Regions from separate parts of the Pseudoalteromonas sp. SG43-8 genome, predicted to be linked through region 3. Evidence: predicted binding sites of a transcription regulator. Region 3 holds the regulator's gene; each other region holds the start of a gene.

Region 1 (7,639 bases), on a different contig from region 3:
CTGGTCAAAAGATATTGGCTTAAGTGAAGATCGTATTATTCGTATTGCGACCTCTGACAACTTTTGGTCTATGGGCGATACTGGTCCATGTGGTCCGTGTTCTGAAATATTTTATGACCATGGTGAGCATATTTGGGGCGGACCTCCGGGCACTCCAGAGGAAGACGGCGACCGTTTCATCGAAATTTGGAACCTTGTATTTATGCAATACAACCGTCAAAGCGACGGTACTATGTTGCCTCTACCTAAGCAGTCTGTTGATACGGGAATGGGCCTTGAGCGTATTTCTGCAATTTTGCAGGGTGTGCATTCAAATTACGAAATCGATTTATTCCAAGGCTTAATTGCAGCAGCTGCAAGTGTTACTAACGCGCAAGATATGGACGATAAGTCACTACGCGTAGTGGCGGATCATATTCGTTCGTGTGCGTTTTTAATCTCTGACGGTGTTATGCCATCTAACGAAGGTCGTGGTTATGTACTACGTCGTATTATTCGTCGTGCTGTGCGCCACGGTAATAAGCTAGGTGCACAAGGTTCGTTTTTCTATAAATTAGTTGCTGCGCTAATTGAGCAAATGGGTCAAGCGTACCCAGAGCTTGCTAAGCAACAAGAAATTATCGAAAAAGTATTACGCATTGAAGAAGAACAGTTTGGTAAAACACTTGAACGTGGCTTAGCTATTTTAGAAGAAAGCTTAATTGACCTTAAAGGCGATATTATACCGGGCGACTTAGTATTTAAACTTTACGACACGTATGGTTTTCCAGCTGATTTAACGGCCGATGTTGCGCGTGAGCGCCAGATGACGATTGATCATCAAGGCTTTGAAGAATGCATGGCTGTACAACGTAAAACAGCGCAACAAGCGGGTAAGTTTGGTGCTGATTACAACGAGCAATTAAAATCAGAAAAGCTTACTGAGTTTAAAGGCTACGACAGCACACACCATAGCGCGACAGTGGTAGAAATTTTTGCCGGTGGCGAAGCTGTTCAGTTATTAGAAGATGGTCAACAGGGTATTGTAGTATTAGACCGCACACCGTTTTACGCTGAATCAGGCGGCCAAACGGGCGACACGGGTACTATTACAGTTGCTGGTGGCGAATTTAATGTTACTAATACCACTAAACTTGGTAATGCTTTTGCTCACCACGGTACTGTGCAAGGCCGCATTGGTGTTAACGATAAAGTGGATGCGACTATTGATGATGCACGCCGCGATAGCATTAAGAAAAACCACACAGCTACACATATTTTACACGAAGCACTACGCCAATTATTAGGCGACCATGTAGGCCAAAAAGGCTCACTTGTTCAGCCTGATCGTTTACGTTTTGACTTTTCGCACTTTGAAGCGGTTACAAAAGATGAGCTACGTGAAATTGAGCGTGTAGTTAATGACGAAATTCGTCGTAACTTTGCACTTAATACTGAGCTTATGGCTATTGATGATGCTAAAGCGAAAGGTGCTATGGCGTTGTTTGGCGAAAAGTACGATGACGAAGTACGTGTAGTTACTATTGGCGACTACTCTATTGAGCTTTGTGGTGGTACTCACGTTGAGCGCGCAGGCGATATTGGTTTATTTAAAATAGTATCTGAAAGCGGTATTGCAGCAGGCGTTCGCCGTATTGAAGCGGTAACCGGTGCAGATGCAGTTGCTTATGTTAGTGAGCAAGAGCAACAATTACATGATGTAGCTGCTTTAGTTAAAGGTGATAGCGCATCGGTACTTGAAAAGGTAACTGCGTTACTTGAAAAGTCAAAGGGCCTTGAAAAGCAAATTGCGCAACTTAACGATAAGTTAGCAAGTGCAGCGGGTGCATCTTTACTTGATTCGATTGTTGAAATTAACGGCGTTAAGCTACTTGTAGCAAATGTTGAAGGTACTGAATCTAAAGCACTGCGCGGTATGGTTGACGACCTTAAAAACAAAATTGGCTCAGGTGTTATTGCCCTCGGTGTTGCCAGTGGCGACAAAGTAAGCCTAATTGCTGGTGTAACTAAAGACTTAACAGGCAAAGTAAAAGCCGGTGAGTTAGTTAACCACATGGCAGGCCAAGTAGGTGGTAAAGGTGGCGGTCGTCCAGATATGGCACAAGCCGGTGGTAGCGAGCCACAAAACCTTGCTGCTGCACTAGATAGCGTTACAGCTTGGTTAACTGAGCGTACTTAAGCCTAAGTGGCGCTTATTGTTCAAAAATTCGGTGGCACTTCGGTCGGCTCGATAGAGAGAATTGAAGCGGTCGCCGACCTTGTTGTAAAAACCAGACAACAAGGACACCAAGTGGTTGTGGTGCTCTCGGCTATGTCGGGAGAAACCAACCGCTTAATTAATCTCGCCAAACAAATCGATACTCGCCCGAGTAGCCGTGAACTAGATGTACTTATTAGCACCGGAGAGCAGGTTTCTGTATCACTACTTGCTATGGCTATTATAAAACGTGGCCACTCTGCTGTGAGCTTATTAGCCGATCAAGTCAATATTTTAACCGATAACATGTTTGGTAAAGCTCGTATTGCAGAGGTTGCTGCTACGCGTTTGAAGCATGAGCTTGAGCATAATCGTATTGCTATTATTGCTGGGTTTCAGGGGCGTGATGTTGAGGGCAATATTACAACGCTTGGGCGCGGCGGCACCGATACATCGGCTGTAGAAATAGCAGCGGCTATAAAAGCTGACGAATGCCAGATCTATACAGACGTTGACGGCGTATATACTACAGATCCTCGTGTTGAACCTAACGCGCGCAGAATGAGCCAAGTTACCTTTGCCGAAATGCTGGAGCTGGCAAGTTTAGGGGCGAAAGTTTTGCATATTCGCTCAGTAGAAGCCGCAGGAAAACATAATGTGCCACTTAGGGTGCTTTCGAGCTTTAATCCCGATGAAGGTACATTAATAAGTTTTGAGGAGAACGATATGCCAAGCAAGGTTGTATCGGGGATTGCGTTTAATCGTGACGAATGTTTAATTAAGGTACAAGGTGTGCCAACGGGCACGCAATATCTTTCAAAAATATTGAAACTTTTTGCCGAAAATGGCATCGAAATAGATATGATTAATCAAGTTAATCATAACTTTGAAAAAATAGACTATGCTTTTACTGTGCACTCGAATGATTATCTGCAAGCACTTGAATTATTGAGTGAAGATCAAGCTCAGCTCAGTGCTCAAAATATAAGCGGGTTGCAAGCAGTAGCTAAAGTTTCTGCTGTTGGCATGGGTATGAAATCACATTCTGGTGTCGCTAGTTTATTTTTTGATGCATTAGCGCAGGAAAATATTAATGTGGTTTTAGTCTCGACTTCAGAGATTAAAATTTCAGTTTTAATAGATGAAAAGTACTTAGAGTTGGCTGTTCGTGCATTACACAAGGCATTTTTAACAGAAAATGGATAGATTGCGAGTTTTTACTTACTTTTCAGTCTAATTTTCATTAGTATGTTTAAGCGGAATCTTATAATTTTTATTGGAACATGGGAGCAAGAGAATGCTAATACTAACTCGTAGAGTAGGTGAAACCCTAATGATTGGTGACGAAGTAACAGTTACTGTTCTAGGTGTTAAAGGAAATCAAGTTCGAATCGGTGTTAATGCACCAAAAGACGTATCAGTGCATCGTGAAGAGATTTACATGCGCATACAAGCTGAAAAGTCGAACCCTAATCCGGGCAATGCTTAATCAACACGTATACGTAGTTGAGTAATTAACTCAACTAGACTAAAAGCCACTCACTGAGTGGCTTTTTTGTTTATAAAAGCGAGTGTTTCAGGACTAAGTATTTGTTTTGATATGTACTGCATGCCGCTTTTGTTTTTAATAATAATACCTTGTTGGGTGTCTATTACTTCGCTTATATTTTGCCATTCTAATTGATAGCTTTTGTAATGATTAGCAGATTTAATACCTTCTTCATCAAAGGTAAGTGTTACCTCAGAGCCTGATGCTCTGCTGAGCATTTGTCTGGTTACCCACCATGGTCTGCGATAGTAAAAAGCGACGCACTCGAGTACCGCTAACATGATCATAAACGATCCTAAGTAATGATCGTCTAAAACATAAATGCCAAATAAACCAAGCGCAACTAGCAACACAAGTAAAAAGTATTTAGGTTTTGCACGTTTACTATAAGGGAGTGACTCATCAAAACACTCGTAAAAGTAGGGTTTATCTAATGTGTAGGTGGTTGTGAATGCCATTTTGCCTTGCTTTAAATATCGTTTTTTTTATTTTAACAAGCTAACTGCTAAATGAGCAGCTTTATAGTCAGTGATTTTATTACTGGCACAAAAAAACGGCTCGAAAGCCGTTTTTTTTAGCGGTACAAGAAGGATTAACAGTTAGTTTCTTCAGCGTTCACGCCTTCTTTAACATTTTCACATGCATCTTCAACAGAGTTTTGCACATCAGTTACTGCTTCGTCGATACGTTCGCCAGCATCTTCTGCATGGTTGTCTTCACAACCCATCATGAAAAAACCTGCAAATACTGCGATTAGTGCTGCTTTTAAAGTTGTAGAGTTCATAGTGTAATTCCTTGTAAATATTAATTAAATTTTAGTGTTTGTTAGTTGAATGCTTTATCTACCTGGGTGATTTACCACGTAGTGCACCTGAAACTAATGAAATCACTAAAAGTACTAAAAAGATAAAAAATATAATTTTTGCTATACCAGCTGCGGCACCTGCGATGCCACCAAAACCTAACACTGCAGCGATTAAAGCAATAACTAAAAATGTAATTGTCCAGCGTAACATTGTTTTCTCCTTGGTTATCAAATTTGCTCATAATAACTAATGCCAGTTATATGCCAAAGTTTATTTTGTATAAATATCAATTGGTTATGGTTTTTAGCTGTTGTTCTAGTTATTAGTTGGTTAGTAACTTTTACGCTTTGTTATGTAAGTTATTCACACTGTTGCAAATAACTGCTAAATGTTCACTAAATAAACTTATTTTGGTAAGACCAATTAACAATTGGTGTGTGGCTTTGCACTTTATATTAAGAATTAGTGTTTATTTTTACTTAGCTTGATAGTTAATTAACAAATTCCATATAACTATTAGCTATAGTCGTTATTTCTTGTATGTATTGTAGAGCGCGTGATTGCTGAGTTATAGCATGTAAATTAATTGAGTGTTATGTTGTTTATTGTTTAATTGGTTTTACCAATTTACAAGATGTAGACAAAGCGATTAGTTTTGTTATTATCCAGTGAATAAATATTTAATTAAATCGATTTTTTATTTTCGATATGGGTTTCAAGGGGAGAAAAATGGATATAGGTGCTCTACTCACAACGGCTGGTAACTTAATGCTTACTGGCATGGTTGGGGTGTTTGTATTTCTGTCGATATTAATTGGTGCAGTAACGCTTATGTCTAATTTGGTGACGCGCTTTAGCGAACCTGACTTGGCGACACCAGTTAAATCACCATCTTTTAAATCTCAAGGTGTGCCTAATGAGCACATCGCTGCTATTAGTGCTGCCATTGCTCAGTACAAATCAAATAATAAATAAGGGGCACACACATGGCTAAATTAAAATTAACAGAATTGGTATTACGCGATGCTCACCAATCATTATTAGCAACGCGTATGCGCCTAGACGATATGCTACCGATTGCTAGCAAATTAGACGATGCGGGTTATTGGTCTATTGAATCGTGGGGTGGTGCTACATTTGACTCGTGTATTCGTTATTTAGGCGAAGATCCTTGGGAGCGTATTCGTGCACTTAAAAAAGCGATGCCTAATACTAAACAGCAAATGCTATTACGCGGTCAAAACTTATTAGGTTACCGCCATTACGCTGATGACGTAGTTGAAAAGTTTGTAGAACGCGCACATAAAAATGGCGTTGACGTATTTCGTATATTTGATGCAATGAACGATGTTCGCAATCTAGAAACAGCTATTAAAGCAGCTGTAAAAGTAGGCGCTCACGCTCAAGGTACTATTTCGTACACAGTTAGCCCAGTTCATACACTTGATATGTGGCTAACTCTTGCAAAGCAGCTTGAAGATATGGGTTGTCACTCAATTTGTATTAAAGATATGGCGGGTTTATTAAAGCCGTACGATGCTGAAAAACTAATTAAAGCACTTAAAGAAACTGTATCTATTCCAATTGCTATGCAGTGCCACGCTACAACAGGTTTAAGTACTGCTACTTACCAAAAAGCAATTGATGCTGGTATTGATATGCTCGATACCGCTATTTCATCAATGAGTATGACTTATGGACATTCTGCAACTGAAACTATTGTATCGATAGTTGAAGGGACTGAGCGTGATACTGAGCTTGATTTAAGCCACCTAGAAGAAATTGCTGCTTACTTTAGAGATGTACGTAAAAAATATGCGGCATTTGAAGGTAGCTTAAAAGGGGTTGATGGGCGCATTTTATTAGCTCAAGTACCTGGTGGCATGCTTACAAACATGGAAAACCAACTTAAAGAGCAAGGCGCAGCCGATAAGCTTAATGAGGTTTTACTTGAGATCCCACGTGTACGTGAAGATCTTGGCTTTTTACCTTTAGTAACACCAACGTCGCAAATTGTTGGCACTCAAGCGGTACTTAATGTGCTAACGGGTGAGCGTTATAAAACAATTACTAAAGAAACTGCTGGCGTATTAAAAGGTGAATATGGCTTAACACCAGCACCAATGAATAAAGAGCTACAAGAGCGCGTGCTTGATGGAGCGGAAGTTATTACTTGTCGCCCTGCTGATAACATTGCACCTGAGCTTGCAACGCTTGAAGGTGAGTTATTAAAAGAAGCACAAGAGCAAGGTTTAACACTTGCTGATGATCAAATTGATGACGTATTAACTTATGCATTATTCCCACAAGTTGGTTTGAAGTTTATTAAAAACCGCAACAACCCAGATGCATTTGAGCCAGTACCTTCTGTTGAAGATAAAAGCAGTAAAGCACCTTCTAAATCAGTTTCAAATAGTAACAAAGTGAAGGCTGAGCAGTACAGTGTAAAAGTAGATGGTAAAGTTTATGACGTAGTAGTAGCGCAAGGTGGTGAACTTAAAGAAGTAACATTAAAAGACTCTGAGCACATTCCTCAATCTGCTTCGGTTGCATCAGGTGAAACACTTAACGCGCCTCTAGCCGGTAATATTTTTAAGATTAAGGTAAAAGCTGGGCAAGTTGTTAACGAAGGCGATGTAGTGATTATTATGGAAGCCATGAAAATGGAAACTGAAATACGCGCTACGCATACCGGAACAATTGCTGAAGTGTTAGTTAGTGAAGGCGATGCTGTAACTACCGGCGACGCTATGATTGCATTAGCTTAGGAGTAAATAGAGGATGGAAGGTATTTTAAACCTCTGGAATGCGACAGGCATTGCTAACTTTACAATCCCATCGTTAATAATGATTGCGGTAGGGTGTTTATTACTGTTTTTAGCGATAGCTAAAGGCTTTGAACCACTATTATTACTACCTATTGGTTTTGGTGCAATTTTAACAAATGTACCAGTGGCAGGTTTGTCAGACCCAGGTGGGCTTTTGTACTACGTTTATTATGTGGGTATTGATACGGGGATTTTTCCGCTGTTGATATTTATGGGAGTAGGGGCGCTGACCGACTTTAGCGCGCTTATTGCAAACCCA
Region 2 (7,639 bases), on a different contig from region 3:
GGGATAACCGTACGTTTTTTGTATCCAGGGAGTTTAAGCTACGTATTTACACGGGATCTCCGCACGTGTACTTAGCTTCAAAATATATTCCATTGCTACTTCGTCGCAATTTTCTTTACGAAGGCAAAGTTCACAATCTTTCATTACTTTTTCTGGCAAAGAGTCTTTGCTACAAAAAGTAAAACGTTGCTGTTCAAAAAAATCGGGGACACGGGTCAATACAATAACTCGGTTAAGTGCCAATTTTTTGGCTTTAGCAAGTAGGTGCTCTACAAGCTGCCTACCCTGCCCCGTCACTTTACTTTTTGGGTCTATACCCAATGAGCGTATTTCAGCAAGGCCGGTATCGTAAATGTATAACGATGCACAACCTGACACTTTTCCATTTATTTCAGTAACTGCAAACTCGTTAATAGAGTGCACCATATCGCTTTTTGCACGAGGTAGGTTTTCGCCTACCGTTGCCCAGTGCTGTATAAGTGTGGCAATTGCCTCTACATCATCTAAATTTGCATCACGTACCGTTATTTGCTGTTTTTTTTTGGCTTCTTTAACAGCATTAGTTACTTGCTCAATAGACGTCCCACCAAGCGCTTGACGCGCTTTTATACACGCATCAATTTCAAGTACTGGGTAAACATCATCTTCAAATACAGTGTTTACTGATTTGTACTGCTCAAGTGATAGCTCCTCAAGCGTTTTACCTTCGCTAATCGCAAGCTGTACAAGTACACCAACAATGTGATGCCCTTCTCTAAATGGCACACCTTTAGCAACTAAGTAATCAGCAAGTTCGGTGGCATTAGCGTGGCCGCCTTTTGCCGCTGCTAACGTTTTATCACCATTTACTTTTACGCCTTTAATACATGCTTGCGCCATATGAATACATGCAAGCCATGTTGGCATGGCGTCAAACAGCCCTTCTTTGTCTTCTTGCATATCTTTATTGTATGCAAGTGGCAGCGCCTTTAATGTCATCATCATAGCGCTAAATGCACCAAATACACGTCCGGTTTTACCGCGAATAAGCTCAAGTGCATCAGGATTTTTTTTCTGAGGCATGAGCGATGAGCCTGACGTGACGTTATCAGCAAGCTCTATAAATCCGGCTTCACCTGAATTATAAAAAATCAGATCTTCAGACATACGAGATAAGTGAATCATCGAAATAGACGCACAACTTAAAAGATCTAACACGAAGTCACGATCAGATACGCCATCAAGGCTATTTTTTGTAGCCGCTGTAAAACCTAGCCCATGCGCTAATGCTTGGCGATCAATCGGATAAGCTGTACCTGCTAATGCACCACTGCCTAATGGGCAAAAATTCATGCGCGCTTTAGCATCTTGCAGGCGGCTTTCATCGCGCTCTAGCATTTCTACATACGCCATACACCAGTGGCTAAACAATACTGGTTGTGCGCGCTGTAAATGCGTGTAACCTGGTAATATTGTGCCAAGCTCTCGCTCTGCAAGCGCTACAAACTCGCCTTTTAGCTGTGCAATGGCATCTAGTAAATGATCGGCTGTATCACGGCACCATAGTCTAAAATCGGTGGCAACTTGGTCATTACGGCTTCGGCCTGTATGTAATTTTTTAGCTAAATCACCTACTTTTTCAATTAGAGCAGCTTCAACATGTGAATGAATGTCTTCTGCACCTGAAGTAGCAACTGATTGTGGATCAGCTTTAACTTCTTCAAGTAGCTCATTTAATGCAGCAACTAATTTTGTATGCTCATCACTTGAAAGTACATTTACCTGTTCAAGTGCACCAGCCCATGCCACAGAGCCAATAATATCTTGCTCTGCTAACTGGTAGTCAAAGGGAAGAGAGTCGTTAAATTGCTTAAACGCCTCATCTGGACCCGTAGAAAAACGTCCGCCCCATAATGCCATGAAATCTCTCCAAACCCTGTAATGCCCCTTTTATAAGGGGCTATAAATAATTTACTTTTTAGCCAATGCTGAAATTCTGCTTGAAAGCGAGAATAAACGAATAAAGCCTTCAGCGTGTGACTGGTCATATACATCATCTTCGCCAAATGTAGCAAATGCTTCGCTGTATAAGCTATTTGGTGATTGCTTTTGAACCGCAGTTACTTGACCTTTATATAGCTTAAGTACCACTTCACCTGTTGCCACTTTAGAAAGTGCTTCTGCACCGGCTAAAATAGAATCTTTAAGTGGTGTAAACCAACGTCCGTCATACACTAAATGTGAAAATTCACCACCTAGTACTTCTTTCCACTTACGGCTTGCTTTATCAAGCACTAGCTCGTCAATGGCTTGAAGCGCAGCCATAATTACTGTGCCACCTGGTGTTTCATAACAACCGCGTGACTTCATGCCAACTAAACGGTTTTCTACAATATCAACACGTCCAACGCCATGAGGTGATGCAATATCGTTTAATTTAACTAAACAGTCATATGGTTTAAGTTCTTCGCCATTTACAGCAACCACTTCGCCTTCAACAACTTTTAAAGTTACTAGTTCTGATTTATCTGGCGCTTGCTCTGGAGAGTTAGTCCAAGTCCATACTTGCTCAGTTGGTTGACACCATGGATCTTCAAGCTCACCACCTTCGTGCGAAATATGCCAAGCGTTAGCATCACGGCTATAAATTTTTGTAGCAGATGCTGAACACGGAATGTCACGCTCTGCTAAGTAATCAAGTAATGATTCACGACTCGATAAGTCCCACTCACGCCATGGCGCAATTACTTTTAAATCTGGAGCAAGGGCTGCAAAACATGATTCAAAACGAACTTGGTCATTACCTTTACCAGTACAACCATGAGAAAGTGCATCAGCACCTACTTTACGTGCAATTTCAACTTGTGCTTTAGCAATAATAGGACGCGCCATAGACGTACCTAGTAAATAAGTACCTTCGTAAATCGAGCCCGTTTTAAGTGTTGGATAAATGTAATCACTTACCATTTCATCTTTTAAATCAACAACGTAACACTCTGAAGCACCTGAAGCGATTGCTTTAGCTTCTACGCCTTCAAGTTCTTCTGCGCCTTGACCTACATCCGCTACAAACGCAACAACTTCACAACCGTAGTTTTCTTTTAACCATGGCACGATAGCCGATGTATCAAGACCACCTGAATAGGCTAAAACGACTTTTTTAATTGAACTCATAGGTGTTCCTTAACAAAATTTGGATTTAGTAATGTAACTAGCAAAGCATTTTGCGCGTGCATGCGATTCTCTGCTTGTTGAATAATTTTCGATGCTGGACCATCCATTACCTCAGAGGTAATTTCAAATTCACGGTGTGCCGGTTGGCAATGTAATACCGTAGTTGCACCTGTTTGATCTAGCAATGCCTGATTTAATTGATAAGGCATATATTTTTCTTTAACTTGCTCAAGTGGTGTTGTATCACCCATTGATACCCATGTATCTGCATATACAACGTTTGCACCCACAGCCGCTTCAACACGGTCACTTACCATCACTGATGCGCCATTCATTGCCGCTATTTGCTCTGCCTTTTTAAGAATTTGCGAATCAGGCGAGCTGCCTTTTGGCGTTACAGCAACAAAATCAGTGCCAAGCGTTGCCGCTAAAAGCATTAATGAATGAGTTACATTGTTGCCCTCACCTAAGTAAGCCACTTTAAGCTCGCTCACATCGCCGTGAACTTCTTGAAGCGTTAAAAAATCAGCAAGAGCTTGGCATGGGTGGTATAAATCACACAAACTATTTACTACCGGTACTGATGCGTATTCACCTAATGTAGTTAATGTGCTGTGCTGATTTACGCGCGCAACAATACCATCGGCCCAAGTAGAAATATTAAGTGCGAAATCTTTAATTGATTCACGTGCACCCATAGCGCCATTTTGCTGATCTAAATAAACTGCATGGCCACCAAGGCGGTTAATACCTATATCAAACGATAAGCGAGTACGTAAACTTTGTTTTTCAAACAATGTTACGATTGATTTACCCGATAATACTTGGCTGTATTTTTCTGGCTTTGCTTTTATATCTTGCGCTAACTTTAATAAATTAAGTGCGCCTTCTTGGTCTAATTCTAAACCCGTTAAAAAATTCTCAAACATAATAAACCTATGGTGTAATCTTTGTTCCGACATGCTCGCCTTGCAGCAGAGCAATTAAATTTTCTGGCTTTTGCCAGCTGGAAATATACACACCGCGTCGTAAATGTTGGGCAGCGTGAAGGCTGGTCTTAACTTTGACCTCCATCCCGCCCACAATTACTCCATTTGTAATTAAAGTATCAATGTGTTTTGTGTCAAGTTGATGTAACGGCTGTTTATTTTCGTCAAGCACTGCTTCAACATCCGTCATAAAAATAAGCTCAGCATTTAAGTTACTAGCAATAGCCGCTGCTGCTTCATCTGCATTTACGTTGTACCAAAGCCCTTGCTCATCAAAGCCTATAGAGCTAACGATGGGTAGGCGACCGATTTTAAGTAAATCATTAACAATAGAATCGTCGTTGCTTTTACATTTACCCACTAAGCAAAGCGCTTTTAGCTTTTGAGTGGCAGTAACACCTGCCTCAAAAAGACTTAAGCCCACAGGCTTGTGCCCAGCACTAATAGCTTGAGTCATTAATTGTTTATTAGCGCAACCTGCGAGTGCTCCGACTATATAAGGCATTTGCTCTGCTGGGCTAATACGTAATCCTTGGTGTTTAGCACTGGCAAAACCCGCTTGTTTTAACCATGTATCAACTAAAGCGCCACCGCCATGTACAATCACAAACTCATCATTTGTTTGCTCATTTAATACATCAAACAACGCTTTTGCTGCATTTTCTGTATTAAGTACTGCACCACCTAGTTTAATTACCCACGTTTTTTTACTCATTTAAAACGCTCCTTTTAAACCAGTGGTATGATCTAAATTCATAGAAATATTAATACACTGCAAAGCTTGTCCAGCAGCGCCTTTTAATAAGTTATCAATAGCAGACATCACAATTAACTGCGTTCCTTGTTGCTGCCAGCCAATATCAACAAATGGCTGCTTAGCTACACCTTTAATTGAAGGTACTTTATCGCCTAATAAGCGAATTAATGGCTCGCTCGAAAGTACTTGATAAGCCGATGCAACGTTTTCCTTGGTAACGCCTGGCTTAAGCTGTACATAAATAGTTTCTAAAATACCGCGCGGAAAATTACCTAGATGCGGTGTAAACAACACTTTGTGGCCAAGGTGTTGTTCAATTTCAGGGCCGTGGCGATGGTTAAACAAACCATAAGGTGCAAGCGACACTTCACAAAAATGCGTTCCTACACTGGCTTTACGCCCTGCGCCTGTAACGCCCGAAACCGCATTAATAATAATACTTTCGCTGCTCAATAAGCCTGCTTGCTTAAGCGGTTTTAGCGCATTAAGCGCTGCTGTTGGGTAACAGCCTGCAACAGCAATTAGCTTTGCATTAGCGATAGCATCATGGTTCCACTCAGCTAGACCGTAAGCCGCTTCATTTAAAAGCTCTGGATGTTGATGCTCAAAACCATAGTAAGTAACGTAGTCGTCATTGCTTGCTAAACGATAGCCACCAGATAAATCAAATACCTTTTTACCCATAGCTAAAAATTGCGGCGCTAGATCAACACTTACTTTGTGATCGGTACATAAGCATACGTAATCAGCATCACTTTGAATGTCATCAAAAGCTGATACGCTAAGAGGAAGTAAAGGGCAGTCTAGTAAGCCAAGGTGCTCCGGGTATAAATCACTTAGCAATTTATTTTTATCTAAGCTACCCTCTGATACATAACAGCCTGTTAAAGTTAAGTTTGGATGCTTAGCAACTAAACTTGCTAACTCTGCGCCGCTGTATCCGCTTGCGCCAATAATCACTACATTCATTTGTTACTCGTTATCTTAAAATTAATTACTACTTATCTATAATGTTCGCTTAAACTAGCTTAGACGCTAATTAAGTCTTTTTTATTAATGAATTTTGATTATCGTCGCATTATTTTCATGGCGTTACTTTTAATATATTTATGCTTAAAAAGTGAATTGATATTCATCATAAATACTTTTATATTGTTATGCAATTAAATTGAATAATAATTTTGGATTTTTTTATGCCTTTGCCTTCGTTTATTTCCATGTACCAACAATTGATTGCAGCCCCTTCTATTAGTGCTATTGAAGACAACCTGTGTATGAGCAATAAAAACGTAATCGAACTCCTAGCCAGTTGGTGCGAAACAATCGGTTTTACGTGTGAAATTATAGAATTAGAAGGAGGTAAAGGGCGCTATAATTTATTAGCAAAACGCGGAGAAGGTGATGGCGGATTAATGCTAGCTGGTCATACCGACACAGTGCCTTTTGATGACAGTCGTTGGAATCATAATCCATTTAAACTTACCGAACTCGATAACAAATTGTATGGGCTAGGAAGTATTGATATGAAAGGCTTTTTTGCTTTTGTATTACAAGCGATTAGTGAACTTGATGAAAAGCAGCAAACTCAGCCTATTTTAATCCTTGCCACCGCCGACGAAGAAACAACGATGGCTGGTGCACAACAAATATGTAAGCACCCGAATTTAAAACCTGCGCGTTGTATAATAGGCGAACCTACTGATATGACGCCAGTATTTATGCACAAAGGCCATATGAGTACAGCAATAAGAGTAGTTGGTCGCTCTGGGCATAGCTCCGATCCCGAACGTGGTCTTAACGCCATTGAAGTAATGCATAAAGTGATTACAAAATTAATGATCTTAAAAGAACAATTAAAGCATAAGTATTCAATAAACCACTTCGAAATCCCTTATCCAACATTAAACTTAGGTAATATTCATGGCGGCGATAACGCGAATAGAATTTGTGGTTGCTGTGAAATGCATATAGATATGCGCCCATTACCAGGTTTAAGTGTACAAGAACTACAAGCATTAGTACTCGATGCAACGAAAGAAATAAATCAGCAATACCCAAATGCGGTGAGCGTTATTGATTTACATGAACCAATACCGGCATTTAGTGGTAGCACCGACAGTGCTTTAGTAAAAATGGCTGAAAAAATAGCGGGGCAAAAAGCGGTCGCGGTAAATTACTGCACTGAAGCGCCGTTTATCCAGCAACTCGGTTGTGAAACGATTGTAATGGGCCCAGGCTCAATTAACCAAGCACACCAGCCTGATGAATTTTTAGCGATGGAAAAAATAAAACCATCACAACAAATAATCACTGATCTTATAAAAGCAAATTGCTTTAGCTAATAAGATTACAATAAAGGCGCCAATTGGCGCCTTTATTAATACAGAACTAAGGCCTAATCACCTTTAACTTCTAAGTTAATAAACTTAACTAGTTCTTCAGGTTGCCCTACTAGCATCATAACTTGTTGGTTAATTTCCATCATAGTTTTACCTTCAGGTAGCTTTGCAGACACACTGAATGAATTTAAACCTTTCGCAAAGCTAGTTAAAGCCTCTGCAATATCTTCAGTTACAGGAGCTTGTTGTAACTGTTGTTCTAGCGTCATTTCCATTTGCTCAAGCGTCATACCTTGCTTTTCAAGCTCGCTTGATAGTAAATCTTTTAATTTACCTTGGTTATTTAAGGCAAAGCTAACATTACGCGGCTCTAATTTACTCATTGCTTGCATAACAAGTGT
Region 3 (7,639 bases):
CATGTTTATTACTATATTACTTTTTAGTTCTATGTAATGTAGACCATCCGGGCCTGTATCCTTTAATTCCTAAACATCCTGTAGGGTAAATACTATTACCAAATCCTTAATTACACTTCCTAGTGTATCCTTGTTTTAACCAATCCCTTGTGTTGCCTTAAAGGCCTGTCCATTTATTCCTTCAACATCCTGTTGAACAACTTAGCCTTGTTGTTATCCTTTTCGCATCTTCCTGACGCTGTCCTTTTTACAACATTGCGTTGTGATACTCATCCTGAGCCTGTCCTAAAATCCGTGTTGTCCTGATAACCTAATCATTGGTTGGTTGAGTAAGCAGTCCATTTCCTTTTACTCAATAAGCGTCATTGCTTGGTTGATGCGTAAATTATAGTGCAATACAGCAACTAAAATAGAGATAAAACTACATTCAATTAGTGTTTTTGCAATAGTAACAAAAATAAATTTCATATTATTCATATATTTAACTATTTTTAGGTTGTTTTTTATCTTGTTTTTTACTCATTAGCTGTCACATCCGTAAGACATCTCTTACACCGTATTTCCTTTTTGGGCGTTATTTACATATTTACATTTATTTAAAGTGTGCACTTTTAGAATGAGCACGGTAGAATTCGTTGATAATAACAGTTATTTAGGTGGAATAATGAAGAAAGTATTTGCACTTGTTTTAGGGGTAGTTGCATCGGCACCAGTCTTTGCAAACGATGTTGTTAACATCTACTCTTTTCGTCAACCGTTTTTAATTCAGCCAATTTTAGAAGACTTTACAAAGCAAACAGGCATAAAAACCAATGTTGTTTTTGCTAAAAAAGGGCTAATTGAGCGTGTTAAACGCGAAGGCAAGCACAGTAAAGCTGATTTAGTATTAACCTCTAACTTTAGTGCGCTTATTCAATTAGAAGATTTAAAATTAACACAAACTATAAAAAGTGACAGTGTAAATAATAATGTTCCAGCTGCCTTTCGTGACGGTGATGGCCAATGGGTTGCGCTTACTAAGCGAGTGCGTAATGTGTATTCATCAAAAGAGCGAGTTGGTGAGTTACCTAAGCTCACTTATGAAGATTTAGCAGACCCTAAATACAAAGGACAAATTTGTACGCGCTCTGGCAAACATCCATATAATTTAGGTTTAGTGGCTTCTATGATTGCACACCATGGTGAAGCGCAAACTAAAGAGTGGCTTGAAGGTGTTAAGGCTAATTTAGCACGCAAGCCTCAAGGTAACGATCGTGCTCAAGTTAAAGCTGTTAAAGAAGGTTTATGTAACTTGGCATTAGGTAATAGTTACTACCTTGGCAAAATGCTAGAAGATAAAGAACAAAAAGGTTGGGCAGAGGCCGTAAATATTAACTTTCCGAATCAAGTTAATCGTGGCTCACACATAAATGTATCGGGTGCGGTTATTACCAAATACGCTAAAAACCCTGAAAATGCATTAAAGCTCATAGAATATATGACCGACAGCAAAGCACAAAACATGTATGCCTCATTAAATATGGAGTATCCAGTTAAGTCGGGTGTTGAATTATCAACTTTGGTTGCCTCTTGGGGTAGCTTTAAAGAAGACAGCTTGCCACTTGATGAGATTAGTAAATATCGTCCGTTAGCACTTAAGCTAATTGATGAGGTGAAGTTCGATCTTTAATGACTAATAAATTTAAGCTGTCTAAATGGCAGCTCTTTGCTTGGTCGACTGGCTTAATACTATCGGCCCCGTTGTTTTTTCTTCTTTTTGAATCTCTACAAGGTAGCTCTGAGGTGTTTTCTCACCTGTGGGATACCGTGCTTTGGGACTACATAACCAATACCGTATTGTTAGTTTTAGGTGTTTGCGTCCTTAGCTGCGCCATAGCTTTGCCACTTGGGTGGCTAACGGCTTACTGTAGTTTCCCGGGTAAAAAACAGTTTGAATGGGCACTTATGCTGCCCCTTGCTATGCCTACCTATATTATTGCCTATGTATACACTGATTTATTAGATTATGCGGGCCCGGTGCAAATAGCATTGAGAGAATGGTTTGGCTGGCAATCACCTAACGACTATTGGTTTTTTGATATACGAACATTACCCGGCGCCATCGTTATGATTGCCTTGGTACTTTACCCGTATTTATTTTTAATTTTTAAAACAGCCCTTCGCGAGCAGTCATTCAAATTAGTACAAGCTAGTCAGTTAATGGGGCTATCTCCTGGGCAAAGCTTTTTTAAAGTCAGTTTAGTACTCTCTCGTGGGGCAATTGTGGCGGCTCTTGCACTTATTAGTATGGAAACCATGGCCGACTTTGCAACAGTGAGTTATTTTGCCGTAAGTACATTAACAACCGCCGTATACGATACGTGGTTTGGTTATTACTCACTTACAGCGGCCGCTAAAATATCGGGTGTGATGTTACTTCTGTTATTTTTAGCATTAATGGCAGAGCGTTTTAGTCGCCGAAACCAAGCGGTATTTGAGCGACAATCAAGTGTAAATAGCGAATCTCTCTATGTATTAAAAGGAAAGTCTGCTTGGCTCGCAACGGCATTTTGTAGCTTTATTTTACTTATCGCTTTTGTAATTCCTATTGCAGTACTTATAAATTACGCCATTGCCTACTTTGATAAAGCATGGAATGTTGAGTTTTTTAGTTACGCTTGGCAAAGTTTAAAAGTGGCAGGAGTTGTAAGTGTTATAACCATTACGTTGAGTGTTTTTGTGGTTTTTTATCAGCGTGTTGCAAAGCAAGCGTATCCGCTTATTCCTGGGCGTTTAGCAAGCACAGGTTATGCATTGCCAGGAACTGTACTCGCTATTGCGGTTTTATTACCTCTTACATTGTTAGAGAACACCATTAACACAGCGCTCGAGCCGTATAATTTAGATATTGGCTTACTGCTTACAGGTAGCATTCTTACTATTATTATTGCTTATATTGTTAGGTTTTACGCCATTGCACACGGAGCAATTGAGTCGAGTTTTTTACGTATTAGTCCATCACTTGATATGGCAAGCCAATCAATGGGTAAAAGCCAAGGGCAAACGCTGCGTTTAGTGCACCTACCTTTACTGCGAAGAGGATTGCTCACTGCTGCCTTATTGGTATTTATTGAGTGTATGAAAGAGTTGCCAGCTGCGCTATTGCTCAGACCGTTTAATTTTGAAAGCTTAGCTACTCATGTATTTCAGTATGTGAGTGATGAGCAATTAGAGCTTGCTTCAATATCTGCATTATTTATTGTTATTGTTGGGTTTATTCCTTTGTATTTTATTAATCGTTCTATGGAGCAGCGTAGTTAAATGAGTAGTTTAATTTTACAAGGCGTGAGCTATCACTATAACGGCACAAAGGTTATTCACGATTTAGATTTAACAGTGGGTAAAGATGAAATTGTTTGTCTACTCGGGGCGAGTGGATGCGGCAAAACAACCACATTAAAGGCGATTGCAGGTTTAATTGAAGCCAAGCAAGGGTCTATTTTTATAGACGGTAAATTAGTGAGTGATGAGCAATCGTTTGTCTCACCTGAGCATCGTAACATCGGCATGATGTTTCAAGATTATGCGTTGTTTCCGCATTTAACGGTGGCAAATAATATCGCATTTGGGCTTAGTAATATGAGCAAAGCTCAAAAGCAGCAACGCGTTGATGAAATGCTTAAGCTTGTACATTTAATTGGCTGTGCTGACAGGTTTCCACACCAGTTATCGGGTGGCCAACAGCAACGCGTCGCTATCGCTCGTGCATTAGCTTATAAACCTAGTTTATTACTCCTTGATGAGCCCTTTTCAAACATCGACACACAAGTACGCTTTGAATTAATTGCCGATATACGTCGAATTATTAAGGCAACTCAAGTATCTGCTGTGTTTGTTTCACACTCAAAAGAAGAGGCGTTTGCGTTTTCAGATACACTTGCCATTATGCATCGCGGTAAAATTGAGCAACAAGGCACGCCTGAGCAGCTTTTTGCAGCTCCATGTTCAAAGGAGGTTGCAGAGTTTCTGGGTCAGGGCATATACTTAAGCGCAGAAGTGTTAACCGCAACTGAATATAAAACACCATTTGGTTTAGTCGAATCTTATGTTGAGAGTAAGCATAATGTAAGTGCAGGGCTTATATATGTGCGCCCTCATCAAATAGAATTAGTGGCAGATAACCAAAGTGACAAATTCAGCAAGCGAGCTACAATCATAAGTCGTCGCTTTATTGGTTCGGCGTATGTTTATTCGCTTGTTATTGATGAACAAGAAATTGAAGTTGCTGCACAATATGGCCAGTCATTTGAAAATAATGATCAGGTTATAATAAAAATAAAACCTCACACGGTGAATTTTTTCGAATCGTAATTAATTTGTTATTCGCTGTGTTTTTATCTGTAAAACTAAGGAATAACAATGGCGCAAGCGCAATCAGGGATTTGTGCTGAAGCAAACTTACACGGTTTGCACTTATTTTTTAATGTGTTTGATGGTCAAGACGAATCACTTCGCGCAAAGTTAAAACAAGTAAGCGCTATAGAAGAAGAGTTTAGCGATCAATTTTCAGAATCAATGCTCTCTTGTATGGTTGCTATTGGTGCGCAATACTGGCCGCATATCCTCCCTGAATACATTCCAAGCGAGTTACAGAGCTTTCCCAATATAACCCATAGCGATCACCAAATGAGCGTACAACCGTGCGATTTATTTGTGCAAATTCGCTCTGACCGTGAAGATGTTAACCATTTATTTGCGCTGCAAATTTTAAAATTATTTGCCCCCGATGTTGAGCTGGTGGAGCAAATTCGTAATTTTCGTTTTTTAGATGGTCGTGATTTTAACGGTTTTATTTATGGTGGCGACACCGCACATGGAAGAAAAAAGCGCGCTACGGCTTTAATCAGCAACCCTGGTAGCTTTGAAGATCAGGGGAGTTATATTCATGTTCAGCGTTATAAACATGATCTAACTATGTGGCAGCATTTATCATTGAGTGAGCAAGAGCAAATAATGGGACGTACGCGTCTTGATAACACGCTAATTACCCCAGCGATCGAAACCAGCCATGCTTCGCGAAGTGAGCTAAAAGACGAAGACGGACAACCGCTACTATTAAATCAAAGCATGCCTTATGGCGACGTGTATGAGCAGGGAATGTTATCAATTACATGCGCTTGTACGGGCACCGCATTTGAAAAAGTACTTAATAGTCGTTTAGGGGAAGGGGATTGCTACGACCACTGGCTTGATTTTACTCAAGCCGATATGGGCTCTGCTTTCTTTGCACCTTCAATAGGGTTTTTAAAACAAATTTAATTTGCTATTAAACCGTATCAAATAAAATGCGAACGCGTTCAAGTGTTACATCTATTTCAGATATTTTAGCAGGAGCGATAAAAATAGTATCGTCGCCTGCAATTGTTCCTAGTACGCCATCTGCTTTACCTAATGAATCTAATAAACGTGCAATAAGCTGAGCAGCACCTGGGCTGGTACGAATGATGATCATCATTTCGTTGTGCATAATGTCGATTACTAATTGGCGTAATGGGCTTTTAGCCGTAGGTACACCCATTTCAGCAGGTAAGCAGTAAACCATTTCTTGTTTGGCATTACGTGTGCGTACAGCGCCAAACTTACTTAACATGCGTGATACTTTACTTTGGCTTATATTGTCAAAACCTTGATCTTTTAACGCATCAACTATTTCGCCTTGAGAGCCAAAATTTTCTTCTTTTAATAGTGATTTAAATGCTTTTACCAGTGCTTCTTGTTTATCTTGTGGTTGCATAGTCTTTATTCGTTTTTGTTATTTATGCCGCAAATTCTACACAAAAATGAATAATTATGCAGCAGTTGTTTAGTTAACTTGCCAGTTTGATGCGTTAAATCACATAAGTTTACGACTATGGTCGAAAATATACTTGAAATAGACAGGATAAATTTGTTTTTAGTCGCTAATTTCATTATCTTAAGAGCCACAAATGTTTCCTACCTCAAATTACGGAGAATTCCAATGAAAGTTGCTGTATTAGGTGCTGCAGGCGGTATCGGCCAAGCGTTGTCTTTATTATTAAAAACAGGCTTACCAGCTGGCTCTGAATTATCACTTTATGATGTTGCACCAGTAGTACCAGGTGTTGCGGTTGACCTTTCTCACATCCCAACAGATGTTAAAGTTGCAGGCTTTGGCGCAGACGATTTAAATAAAGCGCTTGAAGGCTCTGACATCGTTCTTATCCCAGCGGGTATGCCGCGTAAACCAGGTATGGATCGTGCTGATTTATTCAATGTAAATGCTGGCATCATCAAAACGTTAGCAGAAGGCATTGTTGCCAGCTGTCCTAAAGCGTTAGTAGGTATTATTACTAACCCAGTAAATGGCACAGTTCCAATTGTTGCTGAAGTATTCAAAAAAGCAGGTACTTACGACGCTAAACGCGTATTCGGTATTACTACGCTTGACGTTATTCGTTCAGAAGCATTTGTTGCTGAACTTAAAGGCGTAGACGTAGCAACTGTAAAAGTACCAGTAATTGGTGGTCACTCAGGCACAACTATTCTGCCTCTACTTTCTCAAGTTGAAGGTGTTTCTTTCACTGATGAAGAAGTTGCTGCACTTACTCCACGTATCCAAAATGCGGGTACTGAAGTTGTAAATGCTAAAGCAGGCGGTGGTTCAGCTACGCTATCTATGGGTGCTGCTGCAGCTCGTTTTTGTATGTCTTTAGTTAAAGGCCTACAAGGTGAAGAAGTTGTAGATTACGCTTACGTTGCTGTTGAAAATGGCGATGCAGAGTACTTTGCACATCCAGTACGTTTAGGTAAAAACGGAGTAGAAGAAATTCTTTCTTACGGCGAACTAAGCGCATTTGAAACAAAAGCAAAAAATGACATGCTTGAAACTCTGAAAAAAGACATCAAAGAAGGTGTTGATTTCATGGCGTAATAGCCGGTTTAAGCAACAAAAAAGCCTGCATTTGCAGGCTTTTTTATTGCTCAGAATTAATGTCACACTGTGTAACTAGTTAAAACTAGTGGTCGCGGTCAACCGCAATACGGGCAAGGCTTATAAGTGCTTGCTTATAGTCAGACTCAGCTAAAAAGTCTAAACAGGCTATGGCTTTTTCGGCCTCAAGCTCTGCTTTTTGCATTGTAAACTCAAGCGCATTAGTTTGTTTTAGTGCAGTTAAAATTTCTTCTAAATGCTCCATACCATTACTGTGCTCTATTGCATCACGAATGAGCTGTGTTTGCTGCTCGCTACCATGTTGCATAGCATAAATAAGCGGAAGGGTTGGTTTGCCTTCAGCTAAATCATCGCCAATGTTTTTACCTAGCTGCTCAGCATCTGCATTGTAATCGAGTACGTCATCTACTAGTTGAAACGCAGTACCTAAATGCATACCGTATAGGTTTAGTGCATCAAGTGTCGCTTGGTCTTGCTCTGTGATAATGGCAGCAAGGCCTGTAGCTGCTTCAAATAATTTAGCCGTTTTAGAGTAAATAACCTGCATATAGCTGGCTTCAGTCGTATCTGGGTCATTGCAGTTCATCAGCTGCAATACTTCACCTTCAGCAATAATGTTTGTTGCATCGGCAAGTACTTGCATAATCTGCATTTTTCCAAGGCCAACCATAAGCTGAAATGAGCGAG
Region 4 (7,639 bases), on a different contig from region 3:
GCGCGCTACATTTAAAATGTTAGCACCAATAATATCAACAACTTCACCTAAAATATCGGTTAGTCTATCTGCACTGTACTGCTCATCGATATATTCAATATATTCTTTACGTTGTTGCTCGGTCTTTGCGTAACAAATATCATAAATACTAAAGCTTAAACTTTTGGTTAAATTGTTAAAGCCATGAAGTTTAAGTTTATCGAAGGGTTTGTTCATAATAAACCAACCTATAAATTAGTGGGTTCTGCACCTGCAGAATGAAAAGTTCGCGGATTTTATACGAATTTTCCTCGTGGAAAAAGCGTTATTTTGCTTGATCTTGCACAACTTCGTGGCTATGCGTAATTTCTACTGTTTTATCAAGCATTAATGCAACCGAGCAATACTTTTCAGCAGAGAGTGAAACTGCACGTGCAAGGTGCTTTTCAGACACATTATTGCCTTTAACAACAAAGTGTAAGTTGATTTTGGTAAACACGCGCGGTGCTGTTTCGGCGCGTTCTGCACAGAGTTGCACTTGTACGTCTGAAAAATCTTGTTTAGCTTTTTTTAAAATACTAACCACATCAACTGATGAGCAACAGCCAACTGACATTAAAACCATTTCCATTGGGCTTGGTGCTGCGCTATCGCTGCCGCCATCAAACACAACATTGTGGTTAGAATTAGAACGGCCAATAAACGTATCGCCTTCAACCCATTTTACATTTGCTTGCATTGTTATATCTCAAAAAATATTTTCTTGATTGTAAGCAACTTAGCCGTAGTTGCAAATGAAAATGCAACGCAGGGCTATAAAATGGCTAAGATTGTTGTGCTAAAGCGCTATCAAAGAGGTTTTTCACTAAACCTGCAAATTCATCTATAAAGGCATGCTGTTCAACCGTGACAGGCTGTGAGGTGATGCTGCTGAGGACTTCTTCTAAATCGTAAACTATGCCATCAACTTCACGTACAATTTGACTACGCTGCTCTGTGTTGAGGTCTGTGTGCTGCTCGCAAATAAGCATCACATTTTGTGCAATAACGTCTTCGATTAATTCCATTACTGTTGGAGCGCCTGGTTTTATTTCGCCTGGCTTCTCAAACAATGCTAAATTTTGAGTTAGATACATGATCAAATCATCGTACCCTTGCCTATCTAAAACCATTATGCGAACCACCTAAATATATTTAATTATGCTGATTTAAGCAGAAAGAGTCGATAATTACTAGCCTTGTACGATAGCAATACAAAAAAAGCAGCCGAAGCTGCTTTTATAATGATTAAGTAGTATTACTGCTTAATCTATTTTTAAGCCTGGGCTTAGTGTTGCTGGCATCGCTACTTTTTCAAGCTCTACTGAAGCAACTGGGTATGCACAGTAATCAGCTGCGTAATACGCGCTTGCTCTGTGATTGCCCGATGCGCCAATACCACCAAATGGTGCTGCGCTTGATGCGCCAGTAATTGGGCGGTTCCAGTTAACAATACCAGCGCGAATACGACGTAAAAAATGGTCGTAATCTGCTGCACTATCACTTAATAAACCAGCCGATAAACCAAAGGTTGTATCGTTTGCTTTATCAATGGCTTGGTCAAAGTCGTCAAAGCGGAATACTTTTAAAAGTGGTCCAAAATGTTCTTCATCTGGGAAGTCACTAATATTTGTACACTCAATAATACCTGGTGTTACAAAACCGGTATTGGCTGTGTGCTCAAGCTCTACTAATACTTGAGCGCCAAGCTCAACAAGCTCGTTTTGCGCTTTAACCATGCCTGCAGCTGCCGCTGATGAGATCATAGAGCCCATAAATGGCTGGTCTGCATCATCGTAGTTGCCTACTTTAATCGCTTTAGTTGCAGTGATAAGGCGCTCTAAAATTGCATCGCCTTTGCTACCTTTAGGTAAAAACAATTTACGTGCACATGTACAACGCTGGCCGCTTGAGATAAACGCTGATTGAATAATATCGTGAACAACTGCTTTAGTGTCTTCAACGTCAGTAATAATAAGTGGATTATTACCACCCATTTCTAGCGCTAAAATTTTACCCGGTTGACCTGCAAACTGTTCATGTAAAATATGACCAGTACGCGAAGAACCCGTAAAGAACAAGCCATCAATCCCTTTGTGAGCAGCAAGAGCTTTACCCGTTTCTACTTCACCTTGAACTAGGTTAATTACACCGGCTGGTAAGCCTGCTTTTTCCCACAGTTTAAGCGTAAGCTCGGCAACTTTAGGAGTCAGTTCAGACGGTTTAAATACAACCGTGTTACCGGCTAAAAGCGCTGGCACAATGTGGCCATTAGGTAAGTGACCCGGAAAGTTATACGGACCAAATACGGCTACAACCCCATGTGGCTTATGACGAATCATCGCACGGCCAAGTGGCATTGCGTTTTCTACGTCGCCAGTGCGCTCTAAAAATGCTTTTTCAGAAATGGCAATTTTACCAACCATAGCACCCGCTTCTGTGCGCGTTTCCCACAGTGGCTTACCTGTTTCCTGTGCGATAGTAATAGCGAGCTCTTCGCTGTTTTCTTTTAATTGCGCTGCGAATGCTTTAATTATTTCTAAACGCTCAGTAAAGCTTTTATCAGCCCATGCATAAAACGCTTCGCGCGCTGCATTTACTGCGGTGTCTACTTGCGCCGCAGTTGCTGATGATGCCTGCCAAATAACGTCGTTATTTGCAGGGTTTACTGAATTAAATTCTGTGCCTTGGCCTTGTGACCATTGACCATTAATAAATTGTGCAGGATGAGTCATATACTTTCTCCTAAATTAAATCGTGGTTGCACTAACAATATCGCCAGTTTGCAAATGCAATGCATCTGCTACTTCTTGCGATAAAATAAGGCTTTTTGCGCGCTCGTCAAATGTCATTGGTGCAACGGTTGCTCTAAAATCTTCAAGCTTTTCGTTAGCTAGTAACACCATGGTGTCGCCAGTCATTTCGCCAATTTCAACGTTAAAGTTATTTGCATTACGAATCGTCGCAATGTTATCTACTTTTGCTTCAACCGTTGGGCCGCCGTCAAAAATGTCTACGTAGCCATTAAACGTAAAGCCTTCGCTTTTCAATAACTCGATTGCTGGGCGTGTGTTGTCGTGTACTTTACCTATTACGGCTTGCGCATCTTTACTTAGCAAGTTTACGTAAATTGGGTATTTAGGCATTAGTTCAGCAATGAAAACTTTTTGGCCAATACCTGTTAGGTAATCGGCTGTTGGAAAATCCATTGAGAAAAAGTGCTCTTCAAGCCACTGCCAAAAAGGGCTGCTGCCGTTTTCGTCAGACACACCGCGCATTTCTGCAATCACTGTTTGCGCAAAACGCTCTTGGTGCTGTTTTATAAACATAAAGCGCGCTTTTGAAAGTAGCTTACCGTTACAATTTTTACGATAGCCATCTTTTAAAAACAATGTGCAAAGCTCTGTAGCGCCTGTGTAGTCGTTACATAGCGTTAAAATATCAACCGCTTTGTATACGTCTAATGTGCGCGAAGAGTGAATCACTTTACTTAAGTGATAATGATAAAATGCATCATCAAGCCCTACCGCAGCTTCAATTGCAGACGTACCTACAACATCACCGGTTTCGCTATCTTCAAGAACAAACAGGTAGCCTTCGTCACCGGGTTGTGACGTTTGCTTAGCAAATGAACTTACAGAATGGTCTATTTTCTTTTGCAATAGTTCTTCGTTTAATGGCAAAGACGTAAAACCATGCCCAGATTCGTGGGCAATTTTCAGTAATGCTGAGTAATCATTTTGCTGGATTGGGCGAAGGATCATCATGAGTCCGCTTGCTCCCTTATAAATAACGGTAAATAGGAATTGCAGGGCAAGCGGTGCTTACCCTTAATTGGTTGGCTTAAGTCGCTTATGCGTTTACTACGCTTGCTACTGCTTTTTCAAAGCGTGCCATACCTTCGCGAATGTCCGCTTCAGGAATTACTAAAGATGGAGTGAAACGTACTACGTCAGCGCCTGCCACTAGTGACATAAGGCCTTGCTCAGTACCTGCCACTAAAAACTCTTTTGCACGACCTTTGTATTGCTCGTTCACTACTGCACCAATTAATAAACCTTGGCCACGGATTTCGCTAAATACGTTGTATTTTTCGTTAACCGCGCTAAGTAGTTCATTAAATAATGCTGCTTTTTCTTTTACGCCAGCCAGTACTTCTGGGGTATTTACTGTATCAAATGCAGCTTCTGCAACAGCACACGCAAGCGGGTTACCGCCATAAGTAGAACCATGTGTGCCTACTTTAAGGTGCTGTGCAATTTCAGTTGTTGTGATCATAGCGCCAATAGGAAAACCGCCGCCAAGTGCTTTAGCCGAAGTTAAAATATCAGGTACTACGTTTAAGCCTTGGTATGCGTATAAATCGCCAGTACGGCCAACACCTGTTTGAACTTCATCAAAAATAAGCAGTGCGTTATGTTTAGTACATAAATCGCGAACACCTTGAGCAAACTCATCAGTTGGTGAAACAATACCGCCTTCACCTTGTAGAGGTTCCATCATTACGGCACATGTTTTATCGCTGATAAGTGCTTCAAAAGCAGCAAGGTCATTGTAATCGCAATGTACAATGTCGCCAGGCTTAGGGCCAAAACCATCTGAATATGCAGCTTGGCCGCCAACAGTTACGGTAAAGAATGTACGACCGTGGAAACCTTTGTTGAACGCGATAATTTGTGATTTTTCTGCGCCAAACTTATCAAGTGCAAAACGACGCGCTAATTTAAGCGCGGCTTCATTTGCTTCTGCGCCAGAGTTGGCAAAGTAAACTTTTTCAGCAAATGTCGCATCAACCATTTTTTTAGCTAGGCGAAGTGCCGGCTCATTGGTCATTACGTTAGATAGATGCCAGATTTTTTCGCCTTGCTCTTTTAATGCGCCTACTAATGCAGGGTGGCAATGGCCAAGACAGTTAACTGCAATACCACCAGCAAAGTCGATAAACTCTCGACCTTGTTGATCCCATACGCGAGAGCCTTCGCCTCGAACAGGAATTACGCTTGAAGGTGCGTAGTTAGGAACCATTACGTGATCAAATAATTCGCGATTGACTGTCATTTTATTTCCTCTTAATTGTGAGCAACACAAAACATCAAAATAGGTGTTTAGTTAATATTTTTAACCAACTTTATAGGCAAGATCAGTAACCTGATAATTGCGCAAAATTGCTTTGTGGTTCAATTTTCAGACGCACATTATTTCAGAATTACTTATATCTGTCTCGTTAAAAACTTTCATGTATCCCTTGAAAATAAAGGGCTAAAGATATTATTTCATAGATAGTGAATAACTATTTGCATAGCTATTTATGCTTATTTTTAGGCAACTAACCGCATGAGTACAGAGGCGCACACGCTTTAATCGGCAAATATGTAATATAACAATAAGATGAGAATGAATGGTTAGTCGCAAAAAAATTAACAAAAAATTCAGATTTTTAGTCAATTTGAATAGCTAAATTGGTAAAATTACTCGATTGGAGGGTTTTTAGTTCCGTTTTAGTGAACTTAAAGTGCGAAAACCAGCTTAGAGCTTCATCAGGTTCAATAAGTTGATGTTCTTTTAAATTAAGATATTGAGAATAGCACCGTGCCTTTAGCATTACTTCTGTTAATGGCAGTAATGTATCGCCCTTATCTACCCCATTTACTAGCTGCTGCATTACCCCTTTAAACGGTAAATATTTAAAAGCCATTTTGTCTATTACCTTAGCGCTTACTTCTATCGATTTATTGCTAAGTAGAGTAGTTAAAAATAGCGGGTCGGGCTGAAGCTCTAATAATGCGGTGTGTAAATCTTTTTGGTTTTCATTTCGGGCTAGCTGTACTTTACGTTGCCATATTTGCTCAAACGTTTTTAAGTACAAGCGCACTAATGCAATTCGCCCTACATCTAAAAGCATCCCAAGGGTAAATGCATGAACGTCATTTACATTATTAATTTGTGCAATTTTTTGCGCAGCAATGGCGTTTGCCATGGCACTGTCACGTAAACGACGTTTTAATAACGAAAATGGTTCGGTGCTATGTGGCATCCAATGGCGGGCAGCAAATGTAGGAATAACTAGCTGTAAGTTATCAAGGCCAATATAACGAAGGGCGAGCGATGGCTTATCTACTTTTACAGACGTGTTTTTACTACGTTGATTACGATAGTAAGGTAAATTAACGAGCGTTACTAACTCCCTACCCAACCAGCTTATATCATTAACCAGTGGCTCTAAACGCCCTACCGACGCTGACTTTACAGCTAATATATCGAGTATATTGGCAATGCCATCTTCAATACCTATGGTGCTATGAATTACGCCATCTATATCTTCGAGCTGCTTATATATAGCTGTTTCAATTGTTTTGTGCAGCTGTTCACTCGCTTGAGCGCGGTACTTATGATGTGCAGTACTACTTTGCTGGCGTTTATTCTGTGCGGCCACTTCAACCTGAAGCAAGGTGCGCTGCTTCATGGGTTCGCCGTAATCTATATCTAATGTATGAATGAAACCAATTTGCTGATGCGCAAAGCTATGCCCAAGCAATAAGTCATGAGCTCGTTGGCTTAGTATTTTGGCAGTACGCTGCTGGGCTACAAGTTCAGTCATGACATCCATTAATAAAGTATAAAATGCTATGTGTATTATAACATTAGAAGCGAGTTAAAAAGTTATCAAGCAGTTCCAAGCCTTGAGCAGTTAAAATAGCTTCGGGGTGAAACTGCACACCTTCGATAGCAAGTTCATTGTGTAACAACCCCATAATTTCGTCAAACTCTCCTTGCTCAGTTTGAGTCCATGCGGTTACTTCAAGCTCTTTAGGCAAAGTTTGCGCTTTAACCACTAAAGAATGATAACGACATACCGTTAACGGATTAGCTAAGCCTTTAAACACCCCTTTATTAGTATGAACTATGGGTGATGTTTTACCGTGCATTACTTTTTTAGCACGAATTACATCTCCTCCTAAAGCTTGCGCGATAGTTTGATGTCCCAAGCAAATTCCTAAAATAGGATATTGCCCTTTGAGTTGCTCAACAACATTTAGTGAAATACCCGCTTCGTTAGGGGTGCATGGCCCTGGCGATAACACGATGTGCTGCGGGTTTAACTGTTTTATTTGTGCAATGCTTAGCTCATCATTACGTTTTACTAAAACGTCTTGATCTAAACGCTGAAAATATTGCACTAAGTTGTAAGTAAACGAATCGTAGTTATCGATCATTAACAGCATTACACAACAGACCTTATAAATTATTGACCACTACTTTACACAAGTGGTACTAAGCGCTGCATTCTACCACTATTAATTAACCAACATAAATTAGCAAAAAGCGTTAAAAATTAACTCTTTTAGCTAAAATGCTTAAAAGCCTTTAGCGGGTATTGGTTTACTAACTTGAACTCTGGTTAAGAGATTTACTAACGTATTGAATCATGATGATATTTAAATTTATTTTCTCTAGCCAGAGATTCCTTGCACCTTGAACAATAATATCGAACCCTAAGATTTTTACGATTAGTTAATACACCTACGTAGGCTGTATACCCCAACAATAAATTATTGACCTCTAAAGTACGTGCATTTATTGATCGCACTATTAAATACTTTGGTGAAATGCCTTACTGAGC

Evidence for each region. Region 3 encodes ArgR, which controls arginine synthesis, uptake and breakdown. Its sites were predicted from a motif close to ANTGAATANNTATTCANT; they were not measured.
Region 1: the regulator ArgR is predicted to act here: its motif matches at 5,220-5,237, upstream of H5122_RS12810 (OadG family protein).
Region 2: the regulator ArgR is predicted to act here: its motif matches at 6,019-6,036, upstream of argC (N-acetyl-gamma-glutamyl-phosphate reductase).
Region 4: the regulator ArgR is predicted to act here: its motif matches at 5,312-5,329, upstream of H5122_RS14360 (aspartate aminotransferase family protein).

The regions. Positions count from the first base shown of each region.
Region 1 covers NZ_JACJEX010000006.1:92,836-100,474, reverse strand. The annotation lists gene alaS (alanine--tRNA ligase) at 1-2,179, shown strand, start outside; gene H5122_RS12835 (aspartate kinase) at 2,186-3,403, shown strand; gene csrA (carbon storage regulator CsrA) at 3,495-3,686, shown strand; gene H5122_RS12825 (YcxB family protein) at 3,737-4,204, opposite strand; gene H5122_RS12820 (hypothetical protein) at 4,339-4,530, opposite strand; gene H5122_RS12815 (DUF1328 domain-containing protein) at 4,589-4,762, opposite strand; gene H5122_RS12810 (OadG family protein) at 5,282-5,527, shown strand; gene oadA (sodium-extruding oxaloacetate decarboxylase subunit alpha) at 5,539-7,320, shown strand; gene H5122_RS12800 (sodium ion-translocating decarboxylase subunit beta) at 7,334-7,639, shown strand, end outside.
Region 2 covers NZ_JACJEX010000002.1:444,039-451,677, reverse strand. The annotation lists gene argH (argininosuccinate lyase) at 34-1,899, opposite strand; gene H5122_RS07275 (argininosuccinate synthase) at 1,951-3,153, opposite strand; gene H5122_RS07270 (ornithine carbamoyltransferase) at 3,150-4,082, opposite strand; gene argB (acetylglutamate kinase) at 4,090-4,857, opposite strand; gene argC (N-acetyl-gamma-glutamyl-phosphate reductase) at 4,858-5,868, opposite strand; gene argE (acetylornithine deacetylase) at 6,093-7,241, shown strand; gene H5122_RS07250 (hypothetical protein) at 7,295-7,639, opposite strand, start outside.
Region 3 covers NZ_JACJEX010000010.1:94,181-101,819, forward strand. The annotation lists gene H5122_RS15855 (Fe(3+) ABC transporter substrate-binding protein) at 665-1,669, shown strand; gene H5122_RS15860 (iron ABC transporter permease) at 1,669-3,300, shown strand; gene H5122_RS15865 (ABC transporter ATP-binding protein) at 3,301-4,350, shown strand; gene H5122_RS15870 (Dyp-type peroxidase) at 4,399-5,298, shown strand; gene argR (transcriptional regulator ArgR) at 5,306-5,773, opposite strand; gene mdh (malate dehydrogenase) at 5,999-6,931, shown strand; gene ispB (octaprenyl diphosphate synthase) at 7,017-7,639, opposite strand, start outside.
Region 4 covers NZ_JACJEX010000008.1:27,960-35,598, forward strand. The annotation lists gene speD (adenosylmethionine decarboxylase) at 1-216, opposite strand, end outside; gene H5122_RS14340 (OsmC family protein) at 305-718, opposite strand; gene H5122_RS14345 (DUF3802 family protein) at 804-1,151, opposite strand; gene astD (succinylglutamate-semialdehyde dehydrogenase) at 1,284-2,753, opposite strand; gene astA (arginine N-succinyltransferase) at 2,769-3,785, opposite strand; gene H5122_RS14360 (aspartate aminotransferase family protein) at 3,871-5,076, opposite strand; gene H5122_RS14365 (HDOD domain-containing protein) at 5,456-6,616, opposite strand; gene H5122_RS14370 (aminodeoxychorismate/anthranilate synthase component II) at 6,660-7,241, opposite strand.